2 regions of the Lysinibacillus sp. FSL M8-0355 genome follow, and region 1 is predicted to be linked to the other one. Evidence: riboswitches for the same ligand, from Rfam matches in the RefSeq annotation. Region 1 holds a riboswitch; the other holds the start of a gene.
What was found. Region 1 has a riboswitch for FMN ahead of MKY46_RS06305 (ECF transporter S component). Riboswitches for the same ligand answer to the same signal wherever they lie in the genome.

Region 1 (9,991 bases):
TAATTACTTCTAAATGTTCCCGCATCGTTTTTCCGCCGACTGTAATTCCCTCAAGAACAACTTTTGTTTCATTAATTGTTAGTGTATTGCCCTCAATTGCATTAGAATTATACGTCCATTCTAGTAATAACTTTTCTCGTAAACTTTTCAATGTATATTTAGGAAGTGGTCGAAGTGCATCTAAGCGCGCCTTTTTTTCATTGATTTGATCTAACACTATGCTTCCTCCTGCCAACTTTTTATTTTATTTATTTTATTTTATTTATTTATTTATTTATTTATTTATTTATTTATTTATTTATTTATTTATTTATTTATTTATACTTTATTATACCGATTCAATAAAAAAATTACACTGTAACTATTTAAATGATTTGGTGGTAACCCTTACTTAGAATACTAAGATTTTATAAATTGCTATGAATAGTTCAGTTGTTAAGAACAAACAAGAAGTAGTATTCTTTTTCCTACTGAGCTATTTATATATCTACGTTTCATATCAAAATCATTGGCAATTACCTCCCCTAATAATTCCCTATAATTTCCATTGTGAAGTATTATTGATTTGATAAGAATAAGGAATGACAAGTGGTTGATACAGGTCACTACCCCAATATCGGAAGTTACGCCCTCCTTTGTCACGATAAGCTCTGTAAATGTTTCTAAAACTCCAGTGGCAAGACAGAAGCAACAAATCATGAACTATTCGCAGGGCATGAACAGTAAATTCTCTGCACGCAATCGCTCATTTTCACGTTCCAGCTGTTGAATTTTTTGCGCAATTCATCCTCTCGTGTACGCGCTTCTGCTGGTTTTGTGCGGCCACGTCGATCTTGAAGCGCTTCTTCACCATCTTGTTCAAATTTACGCACCCATTGATACACTTGTTGGTAAGACACCTCATATTGTGCTGCCGTTGCTTGATAATTTTTCCCTTTTGCTAGGCAAACCTTTGCAATTTCAATACGTTCTTCTACGGTTATTTTTCTTCCTTTCTTCATAGCTTGGCTCATTACTTTACCCAAATCATTTAATTCACTATGACTAGTATAGATTTTCAACCACTTTTTGAATACTAATAAACTGCGAATTCCATATTTGGCGAGAATGTCAAACATGGAGTAGTTCTTCGTTAAATAATCTTCTACAGCACGCAGCTCCCATTCTTCTGAGTACTTCTTATTTTTCTTAGAGCGCAAAAGCTTCTACCCCACCATATTTATAAAGAGCACGCCAGGCATATAGAGTGGTCATGTTTACAGAAAACATCATGCAGATTTCTTCGAGAGTATGACGATCTTCCTCTAAATGTTGAAGTACTAAAATTTTCACATCTGGTGAAAATGATTTTTTAGGCATGATAAAACTCCCCATTTGATCAACAGATTTTATTTTTTTAATCTGTCTACCTAATGGGGAGCATATCAATCCATGCATTCTTGGCTTTCTTGTTATTTAATTGGAATCCAAATTTCAGAATAGGAGTCAGGACTATAGGCATCCTCTTCAGGATAAACCTCAAGTTCCGCTGTTCCTGCTGGTTCGTATGGATTGGACGGGAACCACTCTGAATAAATTTGCTTCCACGTATTTTGCATCGCATCTGGCATAGGGCCATGTACTTCAAAGACAACCCATTTGGAGGCAGGTACTTCCATTGTTAATAGATCTTCTCCTACTTCCCCTACATGATCTGTAGCAATCCAGTAATCAATGAAACCCTTTTGTCCTTGGTTTGTATTTGGTACACAAACACCTAGTACTCCATTGATATTACCATTATTTAATTGGTATAGTTGATGGTCGAAGCCACTTTGATTTACCTCTTGCCAAAATAGAGGAATTTCTCGTGTGTTCTCCCCGTCTTGACAGTTGTACGTTCTTTTCACTCCAACAATTTGAAACTTTTCTTTTTCTACGATTTTATACTTCATTGGTTCTGCTCCCTTCAAGTTTACCTGGATGACCAGGCGATTGTATGATTGTAATGGCCCTTGTTTCTTTCTTGCTTCACTAGGCGTTATATGGTGCTGCTTACGAAACGCTTTTGTAAAAGCTTCAGGAGTTTCATAGCCATATTTGTAGGCGAGATCGATTATTTTTTGTTCCGTGCCTATTAATTCTTGTGCAGCTAATGTCAATCTTCTTCGTCGCAGATAATCTGCAATGGACATATCCGTCAAAATTGCAAACGTGCGTTGAAAATGAAAGACAGATGAATTAACCTCCTGTGCAATCTGTTCAATCGTAATGTCCTCTAATAAATGATCCTCCATAAAATTAATGGCCTTTTGAATCGACTCAATCCAACTCATTGCTTTCACTCCTTGATTCCATCATAAAATAGATATTGCTGTATAACCTGTCTTTTTATGCTAACTTTGGACAGGTTAAAAGGGAAGTATTTTCCCGACGATTCTCCCTACTTATTTTCACCCTCCACCCTACACATATTTACAACTACGTTCTTTAATAGGTAAATTAAGTATAAATAGAAATGAAATGGAGGTTTTTCTCTTGGGAAAATGGCAAGGTGCTGCTGCTATTTGTTTGAACGATAACAATCAATTATTAATGGTTTTACAAGGAACGGTGGAAGAAGAAAAAACGTGGGCTGTTCCATCAGGTGGTAAAGAAGCAGCGGAAGATTTTAAGGCTTGCTGTATTCGAGAGGTTTATGAAGAAACGGGCTATATAGTAGCTATTCTAAAAGAAATTTATTGTAAGCAGAATGAAGCTGTGGAAGTTCATTACTTTGAAACAGTTATGATTGACGGACAAATGATGATTCATGATCCTGACGAATTAATTTATGACATTGCTTGGCAATCAAAAAATGAAGTGGCCCAATTGTCATTAACTTTTCCAGAAGATCGTGCCTTTCTTTTATCTTTATTTCAATAAAAAAGTCACGTCTTAATGACATGACTCATCTCAAGTACATATTGCTAATCGTTTTGTTGATAAATAATTAAAGCAGAATGGATGACTGTCTGTTCGCCAATATAGAGCGTATTGTATTTGATATCAAGTATTAAAAAGCTTCTTAAATCTACTAAAGCCCGGTTAATGTCATGTTCAAATTGCACAATATCATTGTTTTGAATGGTCACAACCTGGGTCGTTTGTGTCATTGCCCACACTCCTTTTCTCTAATAATAGATGAAAAGAAAGGAAATGTAAAAGTGTTGGGGCCAAAACAGCTCCAACGCTTTTTAGTACATCGTTAAATACTCCTCACGTTCCCAGTTGTGGACGCGTGTGCGATATTTATTCCACTCAATTTCTTTGGCGGCTGTAAATTTATCATAAATATGATCGCCTAGTGCATTACGAACAATGGTATCCATCTCTAATTCAATCAACGCATATTCTAATGAGGAAGGTAAGCTATCAATTCCGTTCAACTCTCGCTCTCCTGCTGTCATTTTATAAATATTACGATCTACTGCTGCAGGTGGCGTTAAATCTTTCCGTATACCATCAAGTCCAGATGCTAAAATAACAGCCATTGCTAAGTATGGATTTGCAGCTGGATCAACTGAACGCAATTCAATTCGAGTAGATAGTCCACGAGCTGCTGGAATACGAATTAGTGGTGAACGGTTTTGAGCAGACCACGCGACATAACAAGGAGCCTCATAGCCAGGCACTAGCCGTTTATAGGAATTAACAAGTGGATTCGTAATAGCGGTAAAGCCGTGTACATGCTTTATAATCCCTGCCATAAAACTACGTGCCGTTGCACTTAATTGTAAGTCTGCATGTTCATCATAGAAGGCATTTTTATCACCCTCGAATAATGATAGATTAAAATGCATTCCTGAGCCGTTTACACCGAATAATGGCTTCGGCATAAATGTTGCATGGAGACCATGCTGTGCAGCAATGGTTTTTACGACTAACTTAAACGTTTGTATGTTATCACATGCCTCAATGGCACTAGCATACTTAAAATCAATTTCATGCTGACCAGGTGCGACTTCATGATGGGAGGCTTCAATTTCAAAGCCCATTCCCTCTAACTCTAAAACGATATCACGACGACAATTCTCTCCCAAATCTGTCGGTGCTAAATCGAAGTAGCCTCCACTATCATTTAACTCTAGTGTTGGATGCCCCTTATCATCCAGTTTGAATAAGAAGAACTCTGGCTCTGGCCCTAAATTAAAGGAAGTAAAGCCTAACTCCTCCATTTCCTTTAAAACGCGTTTCAAATTGGAGCGCGGATCTCCTTCAAACGGCGTTCCATCTGGTCTGGCAATATCACAAATGAAACGAGCCACCTTGCCTTTCTCAGCAGTCCAAGGAAAAATCACGAATGTATCAAAGTCAGGCTTTAAATACATATCAGATTCCTCTATACGCACAAAACCTTCAATGGATGAACCATCAAACATGACTTTATTATCTAATGCTTTTTCTAACTGACTGACAGGGACTTCCACATTTTTGATTGTTCCTAATATATCTGTAAATTGTAGGCGAATAAATTTCACATTTTCTTCCTTTACTCGGCGTATAATATCTTCTTTTGTGTAATGTTTCACTCTTCACCACTCCAATGTAAATTTAGTTAACATATGTTTTTATAACTGTTCTTAAAATACATGAAAATTGAAATTCACGCAATAGACATGTTATGTTTTATAACATAGTTTTTTTAGAATATATTTATCTTGATTTTCGATGCATAAAAAAAGTGTATCCATTTCCACAATGGATACACTTTTTTTATTTTAATATTGTAATAGCATATTAATGAACACAACTAGAATAACGATCGGTACAACGACTAACATTAACATACGATATGTTGCATAATAGCCCTGCCCTAAGTGACTACCCATTAACAGTTCTTTCCTTACAAATTCCTTATCCACTATGTGGGCAATAAAAATAGCAATGAATAAATTTCCTAATGGCAGCATTATATTCGACACTAAAAAATCAGTGGCATCAAAAATACTTTTCTCAAAAATGGTTACATCCGATAAAACACTAGAAGAAAGTGCCGCTGGAATAGCCGCAATCAATACGACTACACCAAGTAAAAGCGTCCACATCGGACGAGATTTCTGACTATGTTCCATAAATGCCGCTACGATAATCTCATATAAACTAAATGATGACGTTAATGTAGCAAATAAAAATAGCAATAAAAACATCGCTAAAAATAATTCTCCAAACGGCATTTGACTAAAAGCTGTCGGCAGCACCATGAACAACAAGCCCGGTCCCGCGGCTGGCTCTAAATCAAAGGCAAACACAACAGGGAAGATTGCTAAACCCGCTAAAAATGATACAAGCACGGTTAAGAGCACAACAGAACCTGCTGAATTTGGAAGGCTGACATCTTTTTTTAGATAGGAACTATATGTAACAAGACAAGAAAATCCTACAGCTAATCCAAAGAATGATTGCCCTAACGCTTCTAATAATGCCCTACCAGTAATATTTGAGAAATCAGGCCATAAGAAGAATTTCACTCCCTCCATTGCGCCATCTAATGTAACAGCACGCACAACCAGAACAATGAACATCACAAAGAGTAACGGCATCATCCATTTATTCGCCTTTTCAATACCATTTTGTACACCTAATGAAATAACGAGTACGTTAGCTAATGTAAACAAAGCTAAACCTACTAGCGTAATCCAAGGTGTACCTATAATTTTTCCAAATAGTGCAGCTGGATCAATCGCAGGATCTATCACAGCACCAGCGACGCCTAGCCCGCTGTAAATAAAAATCCAACCTCCAACAACACTATAAAATGTTAATAATAAAAAACAACCTAGCACACCCATTCGGCCAATCCAAGCCCATCCTGTTTTTGTCGGAGCAACCTTTTTATACGCGGTTACCGCCTCCGATTGTGTACCACGCCCTAAAACATACTCGGACAATAGCATTGGCAACCCTATTAATAACGTAAATAACACAAAGATTAGGAAGAATGCACCTCCACCACTTTGCCCCGTTACATACGGTAGCTTCCAAATTGCTCCTAGTCCAATCGCAGCACCCGCTGATGCTAAAATAAATCCTAATTTACTAGACCACTGTCCCTTTTTTTCACTCATCTCTTCAAACTCCTCAAACTTTCTAAACTCCCCTCTATTCTACATGAAAATGTGTTCTTCGACTAGATTATAATAATAAAGCACTAGAGCACGAGCATTTTCTACTACTTTTTTCTAATTTTATTCGTCCCATCACTTCTTCCCACAAAAAAACCTCGAGCTAACTACTCGAGGTTTATGGTCCATTATTTTGCTATATACATAGAGCGCTGGCGGTCGATCCATTTGCGCATTGTAGTAAATAAAAACGCCATAATAGCTGTTAATAAAATACCTTTTACAATATTAAATGGTAAAATTCCAGCGACGATCATTTTATAAAGGGAGTCACCTACAACAGGTTCCATACCAAGGAAATATGTGTACATCGGTAAAAATACAACATAGTTCAAAACGCTCATTCCTACTGCCATCACGACTGTTCCTGTCGCTAAACCTCCAACAAGACCAGCAGTCGTTTTAAAACGATTAAAAATAAAGCTAACTGGCAAAATAAATAAAATGCCTGTTGTAAAGTTGGCAATATGCCCTACTGGCACACCTGTTGGCGTACCCGAGAAAATCCAATCCAACACATTTTTAAATAATTCTACTAAAATACCAGCTACAGGTCCCATTGTGATGGCCGCTATTAATGCAGGCATATCACTAAAGTCCACTTCCAAAAATGCTGGGAACGGCGGTATTGGGAAATTAAAAAGCATTAATAAAAACGAAATACTGCTCAGCATACCAATCGTAATAAACGATTGAAGTTTAACATTTTTCTTCATAGAAAACTCTCTCCTCTTTGCTGATTCAATCTCGCAAGAAGAAAGGTGACGATCTTTCAATTGTTAGCATGAAAAAACCCTTATGCATTAAAAAGCACAAGGGAGAAAGGCATGACGAATAAGCGTCAATCTAAACTATTTTTTGAGCACTATTTTAAAAGCCATACAAAAAAAGCGCTCGGTCATAGTTCATTTCATAACAATGAATGACGATCGTACCTCCATCTTCTCCCATCCAGACTGTAACTGTCGGCCTTGGAATTTCACCAAGTCAGCCATGCAAATAAATTTGCACAGGTCGCGGGCTAAAGAGTTTTGCCTAAACCATTCGAGTTAATGAATAAACATTAACGGTTTAGCACTCTATTACCGCCGGTCGGGATTTTCACCCTGCCCCGAAGATGAATCACTATTATTTTATACTACAGTTTTACTATAAAGAATTATCAACAAAAAGTAAATAGTTCTGCTCAAAAAACCTATTAGACTTGTATGCATTGTAAAAAAAAATGGAGCATCCTCACCGAACAGGAATGCTCCATTTCTTATTGTTATTTTCTTTGACTAAGGCATATATTGCTTATTTGGCCCTACAGGCTTTGGTAAAAACATTTTTAAATCAAAGCCCTCCCAGCTTTCTTGGACAACATTATTTAGGCGTAATTGTTGATCAAAGCTAGCAGCCGTTAACATCATGGCCTCAATCAGTTGTGTGGCACGAATCGGTTCCATTGATGTTAAATCAAGCGGAAGATCAAATGTAACGACTACACCCTCTGCTTCCTCTGTCACCGTATATGATACGTTTTCAGGAACAACCGACACATAGACATCATCATTTTTATTTTTCATCAGTGTGAGCGCCTCTGTGACATTTGCAAATGTTTGACGGAAATCTGGTGATAAATATTCTGCACCTGTACCATCTTGATATATATAATAATTATAATGCTTGGCGTTCGTTAATGACATAGGTGGACTTAGCTCACCTTCTTGAGAAAACTCATAAGGTGTTCCATCTTCATTTTGAATCTCAACTTCTGTATATTCAGAATCAGAGAATGTATCCTCCAAAGTTCCTTTGTACTCATTGACAGTAGCAGAAGCAACATCATAGCTATTGTCCTTTGGTAGCACATGGACAAGCTTATCGTCCTTCTCCTTCAGCTCACCTTTGTAAGGATGGTAATCAGTAAATCCTTTAGCTTTCTCATCTATTTGAGGCGCGTATTTTTCATACATCTGTAAAGTAGAAGGTTTTTCTGTTCCAAAATCCGTTGCTACTCGCTCATTTGGTATCACATACGTCATTGGTACACTTTCCGCATCTCGCCCTGCTAAGCCAATACGGAAAACGACAGCATCTTTCACATCTTCCTCATAGACAGATGACCGTAAAGATAACATGCGCTCATGCTCTGCTACGATAGGAGATTGGAGTGCTTCGTCTTGCGTAGCAGCCTCCTTTGGAGAAAGATCTTCCTGTAAAGTAGAATAGGTAGCCGTATCGGCAGTACTAGCTTGATCTTTATGTCCAACATCATTATTCATGACCATTGAGCCTACAAGTATCGTTAACGCAAAAACTGCTGCAATGCTCATAAAAATTGGCATTTTACGAAGCTTAGATCGTGTTGTTCGTTCTTCTTGGATGGAGGAATTGCTTTGCTTTTGTTCATCCTCTTTTGGTTGTTGTATCGCTTCTTGAAGGTAACTGTTATCCTGCAAGCGAGCATCTGCCATTAACCGATTTAATATGTCCTCTTTTGAACGGTGGTCAGAAAGCTTAGGGGCATTGTTCAATACATGTTCAAGCTGCTCATCATCAAATGGCTTATGCGTCATTGCCGTTTCGCCTCCTGTTCTCTAATCGGCTGTAGCTGTTGCCTTAAAAATTTTATGGCTCGATGCTGGGTCGTTTTTACCTTAGCTTCTGTCCAATCTAATATTTGAGCAGTTTCTGCAATCGATAAATCCTGAAAATAGCGCATAATAATGACCATTTTTTGGTCGCCTGTACAGTTTTCCAGTGCTGACGCTACTTGCATAAATTCATCACTGGCCTGTAGCATATCTTCCGGTGATGGTGTGGTTGAATGGAGCTGTTCCGTTTCCCAGTCAAAGAAATCAAGTGAATGCTTCTGGCGTACAGCCTGCTTTCTAAAATGATCAATCGCTACATTTTTGGCAATAGCAAAAAGCCATGTTTTCTCACTACTATTACCTGCAAATTGATCATATGAGCGCAATACTCGTACATAAACTTCATGTGCTAAATCTTCAGCCAATGTACGGTTTTTTACTAAATATATTAAAAACTGGAACACGTCTTGGTGATATGCATCGTATAGTCGATGGAACACGGAGTCATTCAAAGCACTCCACCCCCGTTCTATAATATTTGTCGTCTTACATTCGTGAAAGTTACAGCCAATTAATAGCAATACATGTTATTAATCGAACGGTAAATAAAACGTGAAGGTCGTACCTTCTTTCAGCACACTGTCTACCATAATATTACCTGAGTGTGCCTTCACAATATTTCTCGCAATGGCTAAGCCGAGACCCGTACCACCTTTTGAACGGGTACGTGCCTTATCTGCTTTATAAAAACGTTCAAAGACATAAGGTAAGTCGTCATGAGGAATGCCGTGCCCTGTATCTTGAACAGATATTTTAGCGAATGTTGGTTCCTGCTCAACTTTTACAGTGACTGCTCCTTCATCCGTATGTCTAAGTGCATTATCTACTAGATTTGTGAGCACTTGTTCAATACGATCCTCATCGATATTAATCATGGCATCGTCATTAAATTCACTTTCAAACAATAGACGAACGTGTTTTTCCTTTGCAACCTGTGCAAATTTTTGAGTAATACGTTCGAATGTAGAATTAATCGGTAATTCATCTTTATACAGCGTCATATGTCCCGATTCCATGCGTGCTAAATCTAATAAATCTGTTACAAGACGCCCCATCCGCTTCGATTCATCATAAATGATTTTAGTAATCTCATTACGTTCTTCCTGATCCTGAATAAAATCATCATCCATTAATGCTTCAGAATATCCTTGCAGCATGGCAATTGGTGTCCGTAGCTCATGAGAGACATTGGCGATAAAATCGGATCGT
Region 2 (9,991 bases), 290 kb from region 1:
CAACTGTGGCCGTTCCATGCCTTGCATATAAATGAAGCCCACCCTTTCTCAATAACGTCAGGAGATCCTTTTCCATTTTTTTCATCCCCTTCATCATAACACTTTCTATTTTGTAATGTATGTCTAACAAATAGAAAAAAGCTCCCTACAATTTGTAGGAAGCCTATTTTCAGTTATTTAATGGGAATATGGACAATAGCAGTTGTTTCTAAATGTTTCGATGAGTCGATTGAAATATGACCATTGTATTTATGGACAATTTCTTTCACAATAAATAACCCTTGTCCTCTTATGCGACCCTGCTCATGCCTTTTCGTTGAAAACCCTTGCTTAAATATGTGGTCAGCATCCACAATATTTGGCCCTGTATTAGTAATTTTAAATTCATACTGTACTTCATCAGCTGTACAGCAAATCATAATTTTACGTTGTCCTTCAGGTAATTCAACCGCAGCATCAATGGCATTATCAATTAAATTGGATAGAATCTTGATTAAATCTGTCGTTTTAATCTTATTAAAGTCATTTTGAGAAATGGTAAAGTCCATATCAATATTATGATTTTGAGCGGTTAATTTTTTCGTTTGTAATAAGATGGACAGACCTGGGTGGTCAATATTTAATTTTAAAGACTTAATCGCTTGAACTTCTTTAGATAGTGAAGACAAATATTGTTTTGCTTGCTCTGTTTTTTCTAATTGTAAAAGACCATGTAACACTTGAATATGATTAGTGAAATCATGACGTAATGATGATACCGAAGTAATCAAAGTTTTAATTTCTGCTTGATATGTGTCCTCTGTAGCGCCGACTTCTTTCGCTACCTCTTTTTGATACCATCGTTGTAAAAATAAAAAAGAACCAATGACAATTAAAATAAATACACCATTAAAAATAAAAATAAATAAATTGTCTTCAATGACTTTTCCCTTAATGCCATTTAATGTGTCTGCGCTGATATCAATGCCTAGATACCCAATAATTTTACCATTCTCATCTTTGATAGGTGTACCAACCGATAAATAAGAACCATGTACAGAATCATGAATCACCTCTGTAACATAGGTTTCACCTTTGTAGGCTTTTGCCACTTGCTTTGCTGGGACAGTACAAACCTCTCCTATATCAAAGCCTTTTTTCAGTTCATTTGGCAGCCCCATAATCATCGCACTTGATACTTCTGGATTATCCACCTTCAACGTATAAACAAACAATGCACCTAGTTTTACTCTGGCATCATTTAAATAGCTTCTTACTTCCCAATAATAATCATTCTTCTGTGGATTCTTCAAAAACTGCTGATAAGCAGCTGTATCAATAGAAGAAGCAATGGAGTTGGCAGCCTCTAAGCTTTGATTGGCAATTGACTCTTCAACGGTCTTTTTAATTTTCACATAGGATGTAATGATGTTTAAACTTGTAAACAAACATAATAAAAGCGTTGATAGAATTAATATTAGTTTTATTTTTCGATTTTTCATATAAAACGGGACTTCCTCACCTATAAATATTCTGGAATATCATTATATAATAATTAACTCTATTTTTTGTTTGTAAAGTGAACATTTCTTGATTATCCTACAGAAATGAAAACAGAAAATCCATTTTACTTGAACTCTACTAAAATTACACACCGTAACCAATAGTTTAATAATCCTTTACAAGAAAGTAAACTAAAAAGGTAACTAATAACATTTTATGTCTCATTTCCTATCCTATAGGCTAATGTAATACCTTCCTAAAGCAAAAGTCACAAAAAGATCAGGTACCTACTACAATACCTGATCTTCAATGAAATTTGTTTATTTTTTATTCGAAGTACGTGTTCGATCCTGTGGCTTTAAAAAGGAAGGTCGTCTACTGTAGCCCTTTGATGAAAGTCTTAATAATGATTTTTTTAGATTTTCCTTCTTCAAATGTGCACTAAAATTTAAATAGGGTACACCTAGCACACGCATATTCGCTGCGTATAAGATGATGAAAAATACTGCAATAAAAAAACCAAATAATCCAAAAAAGGCAGAGGCTATAATAATGATTAGTCGAAAAATACTCATGGCTGTTACAAATGATTGGTTAACCAATGTAAAAGCCGCAATACTCGAAATTGCAATGACAACAATCATTGAAGGGCTCGTAACGCCAGCTTTTATCGCTGCATCTCCGATAATTAAACCTCCCACAACACTAATTGATCCACTAATTGCACTCGGAAGACGTAAGTTGGCTTCACGAAACAATTCAAACATAAATAGCATCATTAGTATTTCAAGAATCGTTGGGAATGGCAGTCCCGTTCTCGACTCAACAACTGTTGCTAGAAGAAGAAAAGGAAGTTGTTCTTGATGATACGTAGTCAGCGCAAGCCAAAAGCCTGGTGTTAGCATACTAATTAATATCCCAACAATACGAAGCAATCTTTCCATTGAACTGACAATGACAGGAAAATCATTATCCTCACCCGATTTAAAGAGCAACATTATATTCGTAGGTGTGATCAATGCGTAGGAAACACCATCAATCATTATTAGTATTCTTCCCCTAATTAATGCCTGCATAGCAAAATCCGGTCTCCCGGTATAATCATGCCTGGGCAGTACTTTGGCTGTTTGTTCAATTGCTTCCATCAATAAATCACCATTGACAACAATATCCGTATCAATCTTTTGTAATTGTAGACGGATTTGTTCTAGCATATTTAAATTCACAATGTCATCCATATAGAGTACCGCTACAGTGGTTTTGGAACGTCTCCCAATTTCTAATGTTTCTACACTAAAAGAATTAGTGGGCAAACGCTTTCTTAATAAAGCAATATTAATAAAAACATCTTCTATAAAGTCATCTCTTGGCCCTTTGACCACTAATTCTAGCGATGTTTCTCCGGGCTCTCGATTCGGTTTTTTAGAAATATCACTAGAAAATAGTAATTGATTTTCTTCAAAATACAATAATACATGCCCTTTATAGACTCTTGTTATGGCATCCTCTTGCGTTAAAACCTTTTGTAAATAGGGAATGTGTAAATGCTGGTCGATTTGTTCCTCTAACATGTCATCAGCGACATCACTTAATAAGGATTGGACTCGCTGAACAACTACCGTCTGAAGTATTTGTTCGTTGATCATTGCATCACAAGTTATCAAATGTACTGTATATTGCTGAAATTTATATTGTTGAAAAATCACATCAGCAGAGCGTTGAAATAGTGATTTCAACATTTTCAAATTGATCATTTGTTCCATTGATGAAATACTTCTCATCTCCTACTGAGCCAGCTCCAGATTAGTACATTTATGAAAAACGATTACCTTCAATAAATACACTTAAGCATATTTTTCCCATGGATGTGCAAAATATTCAAAGAAACATTTGGTCATTATCCAATCATTTTCTTTAGATTAGCCATCTCAATGGCAGACATGGCAGCATCGTATCCTTTATTACCAGATTTTGTACCAGCACGTTCAATCGCCTGCTCAATATTTTCCGTCGTCACAATACCGAAAATAACAGGGACATTGGTTGATAGCGATACATTGGCAATACCTTTTGCTGACTCATTACAAACATAATCATAGTGTGTTGTAGAGCCGCGAATAACCGTACCTAAACCAATAATGGCATCATAGTTCTTTGTTTCTGCTAGTTGTTTCGCAATAAAAGGAACTTCAAAAGCTCCTGGAACCCAAGCAACATCAATAGACGCTTCATCAACACCATGTCGTGTTAAGCCGTCCATTGCACCGTCCAATAATTTGCTTGTGATGAATTCATTAAATCGACCTACCACAACTGCAATTTTTAAACCCGTTCCAATTAATTGTGCTTCAAATGTTTGACCCATTGTTCTTTCTCCTTTTTAAATAGAAATTTTATTTTCAGTTGTCAGCAATTGACTGCGGTATGCTACAAGTGCCTCTATTGATATCATTTTCAAGTCATGCTGTGCTGCGTACTTTATCAATTCCTCAAAGCGTAGCATATGACCATCATCGCCCATGATCTCGCAAATAACACCCACTGGCACACTATGACAAAGTTTTGCCAAATCGACAGTCGCCTCCGTATGCCCTCTTCGCTCTAAAACACCATTATCCTTCGCAATGAGCGGAAAAACATGACCAGGTCGACGAAACTCAATCGGCTTCGCTTGCTTTTCAATCATTTTTTGTATCGTAAATGCTCGTTCATACGCACTAATTCCTGTCGTTGTATCCTCATGGTCGATACTTACGGTAAACGCTGTTTGGTGATTATCCGTATTGTGCTGAACCATCGGATGTAAATCTAGCTGTTGTGCAAGCTGCTGTGAAATCGGTGTACAAATTAATCCTCTACCATAGGTTGCCATAAAGTTTATAGTTGCTGGTGTCATGAATTCAGCGAGTGCCAGAAGATCTCCTTCATTTTCCCGATCCTCGTCATCAACCACTACAATCAATTTGCCTTGCTTTAAATCCTCAATGGCCTCTTCAATTGCATATAGCACTTTTGTCATCTCCTCGTTCAGTTGTTAAAAACCATGTTGTGCTAAGTAATCTCTCGTAATGGTTGGTGTTGCTTGCCCTTTTTTCAGTTGCTGTAAAATATATTTACCAACTAAATCTGTTTCGATATTCACAATCGCTCCATCCTTCTTCATGCCTAATACGGTTTCTTTGTACGTATGGGGAATTAGTGAAATCGTGACACTGTTCGTGTCAACATGGAAAAGGGTTAAGCTTGTGCCATCAATCGTAATAGAACCCTTCGGAATGCAAAATTTGGTTAGTTCCTCTGACAATTCGATATCGATATAGACTGCGTTGGCTACTGGACGTTTGCGCAAAATTTTACCGACCCCATCCACATGCCCAGCAACAAAATGACCGCCAAATCGCCCATTAGCAGGCATGGCACGCTCTAAATTCACGGAATCCCCTACCACGAGCTGCTGTAAATTGGTTGCGTTGACTGTTTCAGGCATCACATCCATCGTAAGCGTCTGTTCCGTAAAATATGTCACCGTTAAACAAACACCATTAACCGCGATACTGTCTCCAAGCTTGACATCTTCTGCTATTTTGGCTGATTGAACTGTTATTTTCATACTGTCCCTATCGCTTTGCATGGCTTTTAAAATGCCAATATCCTCTACAAGCCCTGTAAACATTCCATCACCTACTTTTCATTGATTTAGGCTTCTATCCTTCACTTTTGAAGTCTTATCCATCAGTTTCGAAGGTCTATCCGTCACTTCTCCAGTTTTATCCGTCTCCTCCTTCTCTAGCTCTAGCTATCGATAAAAAACAAAAACCCCTTTCAGCAAAGGGGTTTGGGAGTATAAGACATCAACAAATAAGCCTAATTGAAAACTATTTTTTCCATAGACTGTCATCTCATTTGTTCTTCTCCCATCCAGACTATAACTGTCGGTTTTGGATTTGCACCAAATCAGCTTGCGCTCACGGACTTTGAATTACTTCATCACCGCCGATTGGGAATTTCACCCTACCCCGAAGAACATCTTCTATTCGATTGGCACTAAATAAAAAAACTTCCCAACAAGCTTGTGGGAAGTAGTGTAATAAATGCATAGGAAAATAGACCTTCTAAATTACAATCAATTTAAAAAGCTCGCATTTTTACCCTTCTCCCATCCAGACTATAACTGTCGGTTTTGGATTTGCACCAAATCAGCTTGCGCTCACGGACTTTGAATTACTTCATCACCGCCGATCGGGAATTTCACCCTACCCCGAAGGATTTTTTATTTAGCTAATCTTACGATAACACTATTTTATTCTATTATCCATCCTTCTTTTTAAAAATTTTTCAAAAAGAATTATAGCAGATCAACAATGCATCCAGTTTTTTCGCGTTTGTACGTCCGCCTGAGGCATTGAGGCAACATGCAATGTTATTGCCACAGGAGGCAGCGTTTTTTGATGGTGTTCCCCTATTTCAGCGGGTGTTTAATCACTCGCCAGCAAGGGAGTCTTCAGCTTAATATAACAATGACTTGATAAATGTAAACGAAATCATTAAACTGATAACATTTAAACTGTGCATGGAACTTCCCTTTCACTAAAACGTTCCTTTACAAGTGACAATTCAGTCCAGCACTTTGGAGGTCATTTACTTGCTATTTTTTAAAAACATCCCATTGAAGCAAGGTATTTTCTATGCCTTATTAATGCTCTGCTGCGTGCTTTCGATTGTGTTCGTTCATCATAATGAATCATTTTATGATCGACCGATTGCTGAGGTGATAAAAGCTGATGTAGCAGAATCAGAACCAATGACAGATATGTATGATAATGATGATTATTTATTTACACAGCATATTACAGCCGTGATACAAAATGGACCACATAAAGGGCAATCCATCCATTTGACGAATGACTATTCCGCCTCTGGAGCTTTCGATCAAGAATACCGTGTGGGCAATGAAATCTTTGTCTCCATAGATAATCACGCATCACAGTCAGGGCTAACTGGGACCATTCTCGATTTAAAACGAGATCAAACCCTTCTCATGATTGCGTGGATTTTTATTTTTGTCTTACTCCTTATAGGAAAAAGACAAGGCTTGTTTTCCATCATTAGTTTAATTGTCAATGCATTGATTTTATCATTCGCGTTAGATTTATATGTGAAACATGGTAACCTGAGCTTGTTAGTCATCAGTGGTATTTGCGCTCTTCTATTTACGATCATTTCGTTGTTACTTATTAGCGGCTTGAACACGAAAACGTATGCAGCTATTGTGTCTACACTTTTAGGAACCGTTATGGCACTCATCATTAGCTCTGTCGTGATGTGGTTAACTGGTGAAAACGGTCTTCGCTATGAAGAAATGCAATTTTTAACACGCCCTTATCGTACAGTCTTTATGGCTGGCTTATTTATTGGCTCACTTGGGGCTGTCATGGATGTCTCTATTACGATGGCTTCTTCAATCTTTGCTTTATATGAACAAGACCCTACTATTTCTGTGAAGGCACTTAAATCTTCAGGGCATGAAATCGGGAAAGATATTATGGGCACCATTACGAGTATTTTGTTCTTTGCCTACCTTTGCGGCTCCATACCGATGGTTATTCTCTATTTGAAAAATTCTTCTACTTTAGGACTCACGCTGTCCTTGAATCTTTCTTTAGAATTAGCTCGCGCCTTAGCAGGTGGTATTGGCGTTGTCCTCACGATTCCGATCAGTCAGTATACTGCTCTATTTTTCATTAATCGAAAGAGGGTTCAAGAATGAATGTAATTGTGTTATTAGCTTTTATTTTATGTCTATTGATGGTCGCAATTGGCGGGAAGCAAGGTGTACGTTCGTTTCTTTCTTTATTCCTAAATTTCGGTGTGCTCTTTGTGACGATCTTTTTAATGACCAACCCTAAAAATAGCCCCATCATCTTAACGTTCGTTGCCTGTACAATTATTAGTTGTATTAGCCTTTTCTATATCAATAAAACAAACAGTAAAACCATTACAGCATTTATCTCTACTATGGTGACGATTGTTGTCTTACTTCTTTTTATTACATTTGTAACGAAAAAGTTGATGATTCAAGGATTTGGTGAAGAATCAACAGAAGAAATAAGCATCTTTTCCCTTTATATTGGTGTTGATTTTGTGCAGATTGGTGCCTCCGTCATTATTATGAGTACGATTGGAGCAATTATGGATGTCGCTATTTCCATTGCTACTTCCATGCATGAGATTTTTTATCGTAACCCTTCGATTAGTAGAAAGAAATTATTTACATCCGGCTTAAATATCGGGAGAGATATTTTAGGAACCGATACGAATACGTTATTCTTCGCTTTCTTTGGTGGCTATTTAAACTTATTAATATGGTTCAAAGATCTCTCCTATTCGATTGGTGAAATCGTCAACTCCAAGGTTTTTAGTGCTGAAATGACGACTATTTTTTGTGCTGGCATCGGTATTGCACTGATTATTCCGATCGCCTCCTCCGTCAATGCCTATTACTTAATTCGAACACGTGAAAAAACCGAAAAGCTCTCATAAAAGAGTTCAGACCTATCACTCGTTTGTGAGAGGTCTGGACAAATCTCCTCCTCTCCTTCAAAAAATGAATGCTATCTCAAAAAAATGTGTCTAAATGATGAAATCGTATAGTAATCGCTCAAATTAGTACTTACATTTGAGAATTTTTTTTTGCTATAGTAAAAAACAGAGCAGTTAGTATCGCGGAGGTGTACTAGCTAAAAGGAATCATGATCGCTGATAATCGACATCACGATTATATCTTCATAGACTTTTTTATAATGCAGAACATGAAATAGTAGAAGCATCGCAACTTTATTTTTCCGAATATTCTGTTTTTATACATTCTATGAAAGTTGAACATTTTTGAAGGAGTTTTTACAGTGAATAAGGAAATAAAAACAGGTCCAATTATGGCTGCTCTCTTAGTAGCCGGCTTTGTAGGGCTATTTAGTGAGACAGCATTAAATATTGCACTAGGGGAACTTAGCCAACTTTTCAGCGTGGATGCCACAACTATCCAATGGCTAGCAACAGGCTATTTTCTCACATTAGGCATTTTAGTACCTGTTACAGGCATTTTAATGCAAAAATTTACCACTCGCCAAATGTTTATAATCTCTTTACTCTTTTCCATAATTGGTACCATACTTGCCGCTGTTGCACCAATCTTTGCTGTCTTACTTATAGCACGTGTTATTCAAGCTGCAGGTTTAGCGATTATATTACCATTAACGCAAAATGTGATTTTCACGATTTTTCCAGCTAATAAACGTGGTAGTGCTATGGGGATGATGGGTCTCGTCATTTTAGCAGGACCCGCTTTCGGCCCGACATTAGCAGGGATGATTTTAGACACGCTATCCTGGCACTGGATATTTTGGGTTACTGTCCCCTTCTTATTATTCTCGATCATTTTTGGTTTTATCTTTATTCCCAATGTGAATGAAAGAAAGCAGCTTACTATAGATATATGGTCTATTATCTTATCTACGATTGGCTTTGGTGGCATCGTCTATGGTGTAAGTAGCGGTGGAGAATTGGGTTGGACAAGCATCAACGTACTTAGTACCATTTTACTAGGTGTAATTGCCTTATGTTTATTTGTGTTGCGTCAATCAAAAATGGACCATCCTATGTTAAATTTGAGAGCTTTCCAGTATCCAATGTTCGTATTGGGTCTTCTGATGAATATGATTACCTTCTTCAATATGCTGTCTATGCTAGTGGTGCTCCCGATGTATATGCAAACGGCACTTTTGGTATCGGCCTTTGTAACAGGTTTAATGATGCTTCCTGGTAGTCTACTAAACTGCCTATTAGCACCAACCATCGGTAAATACTTCGATAAATACGGACCACGTGCAATCATTACCCCCGGAACCATACTTGTTGTGATTGGCTATGGACTTTATGCTTTAAATGGTACCGAAACAGCTACTTGGGCATTAGTGTTAACACATATCATCATGATGCTTGGGGTTGGTATGGTATTGGCCTCTGTCCAAACGAATACGCTCAATGCTTTGCCAAGACAATATTTTCCTGATGGTATTGCGATTACACAAACCTCTCAACAAGTATCAGGTGCCATAGGCATTGCTGTAATGGTCTCGTTGTTCTCAGCTAAGCAACAGCAATTCTTAACTGACAGTACAACTAATGCTCAAGAGGCGGCGGCTTCAGGCTCTGCATTTGTCTTTGCAATCAGTTTTGCTCTGGCATTCATCAATGTCATACTCTCTTTCTTTTTGAAAAAAACTCAATAATTTTAGTATAGAAGGGAGGTGTCTCGAAGGAATTTTAAGGCACCTCCTTTTGTTATGTCATTTCCGTTGCAATCGCAGTATTTTCTGATAATATTTACCATAAGATGTTTACGTACGCTCAAAATAGTTGTTGTTTCATGATGCACTACACTAGGTCGCCCATCCTATGTCATATCTTTAAACATCAATTACGCCTTTGACGTAATTGCCGCTGATTCTGC

Region 2: linked by a shared signal. The riboswitch ahead of ribE (riboflavin synthase) and the one ahead of MKY46_RS06305 (ECF transporter S component) in region 1 are both predicted to bind FMN.

The regions. Positions count from the first base shown of each region.
Region 1 covers NZ_JBBPAI010000001.1:1,327,324-1,337,314, reverse strand. Annotated here, with positions in the region: gene MKY46_RS06345 (Fic family protein) at 1-217, opposite strand, end outside; gene MKY46_RS06340 (helix-turn-helix domain containing protein) at 696-1,199, opposite strand; gene MKY46_RS06335 (transposase) at 1,189-1,359, opposite strand; gene MKY46_RS06330 (AraC family transcriptional regulator) at 1,452-2,315, opposite strand; gene MKY46_RS06325 (NUDIX hydrolase) at 2,518-2,904, shown strand; gene MKY46_RS06320 (sporulation protein Cse60) at 2,949-3,134, opposite strand; gene glnA (type I glutamate--ammonia ligase) at 3,216-4,550, opposite strand; gene MKY46_RS06310 (sodium-dependent transporter) at 4,740-6,086, opposite strand; gene MKY46_RS06305 (ECF transporter S component) at 6,272-6,859, opposite strand; FMN riboswitch at 7,079-7,266, opposite strand; gene MKY46_RS06300 (RNA polymerase subunit sigma) at 7,424-8,704, opposite strand; gene sigX (RNA polymerase sigma factor SigX) at 8,701-9,234, opposite strand; gene MKY46_RS06290 (ATP-binding protein) at 9,313-9,991, opposite strand, start outside.
Region 2 covers NZ_JBBPAI010000001.1:1,618,257-1,628,247, reverse strand. Annotated here, with positions in the region: gene MKY46_RS07745 (histidine phosphatase family protein) at 1-76, opposite strand, end outside; gene MKY46_RS07740 (ATP-binding protein) at 174-1,481, opposite strand; gene MKY46_RS07735 (spore germination protein) at 1,803-3,245, opposite strand; gene ribH (6,7-dimethyl-8-ribityllumazine synthase) at 3,380-3,847, opposite strand; partial or broken gene ribB (3,4-dihydroxy-2-butanone-4-phosphate synthase) at 3,866-4,492, opposite strand; gene ribE (riboflavin synthase) at 4,517-5,155, opposite strand; FMN riboswitch at 5,385-5,510, opposite strand; FMN riboswitch at 5,627-5,752, opposite strand; gene MKY46_RS07715 (YibE/F family protein) at 6,179-7,249, shown strand; gene MKY46_RS07710 (YibE/F family protein) at 7,246-8,022, shown strand; gene MKY46_RS07705 (DHA2 family efflux MFS transporter permease subunit) at 8,385-9,770, shown strand.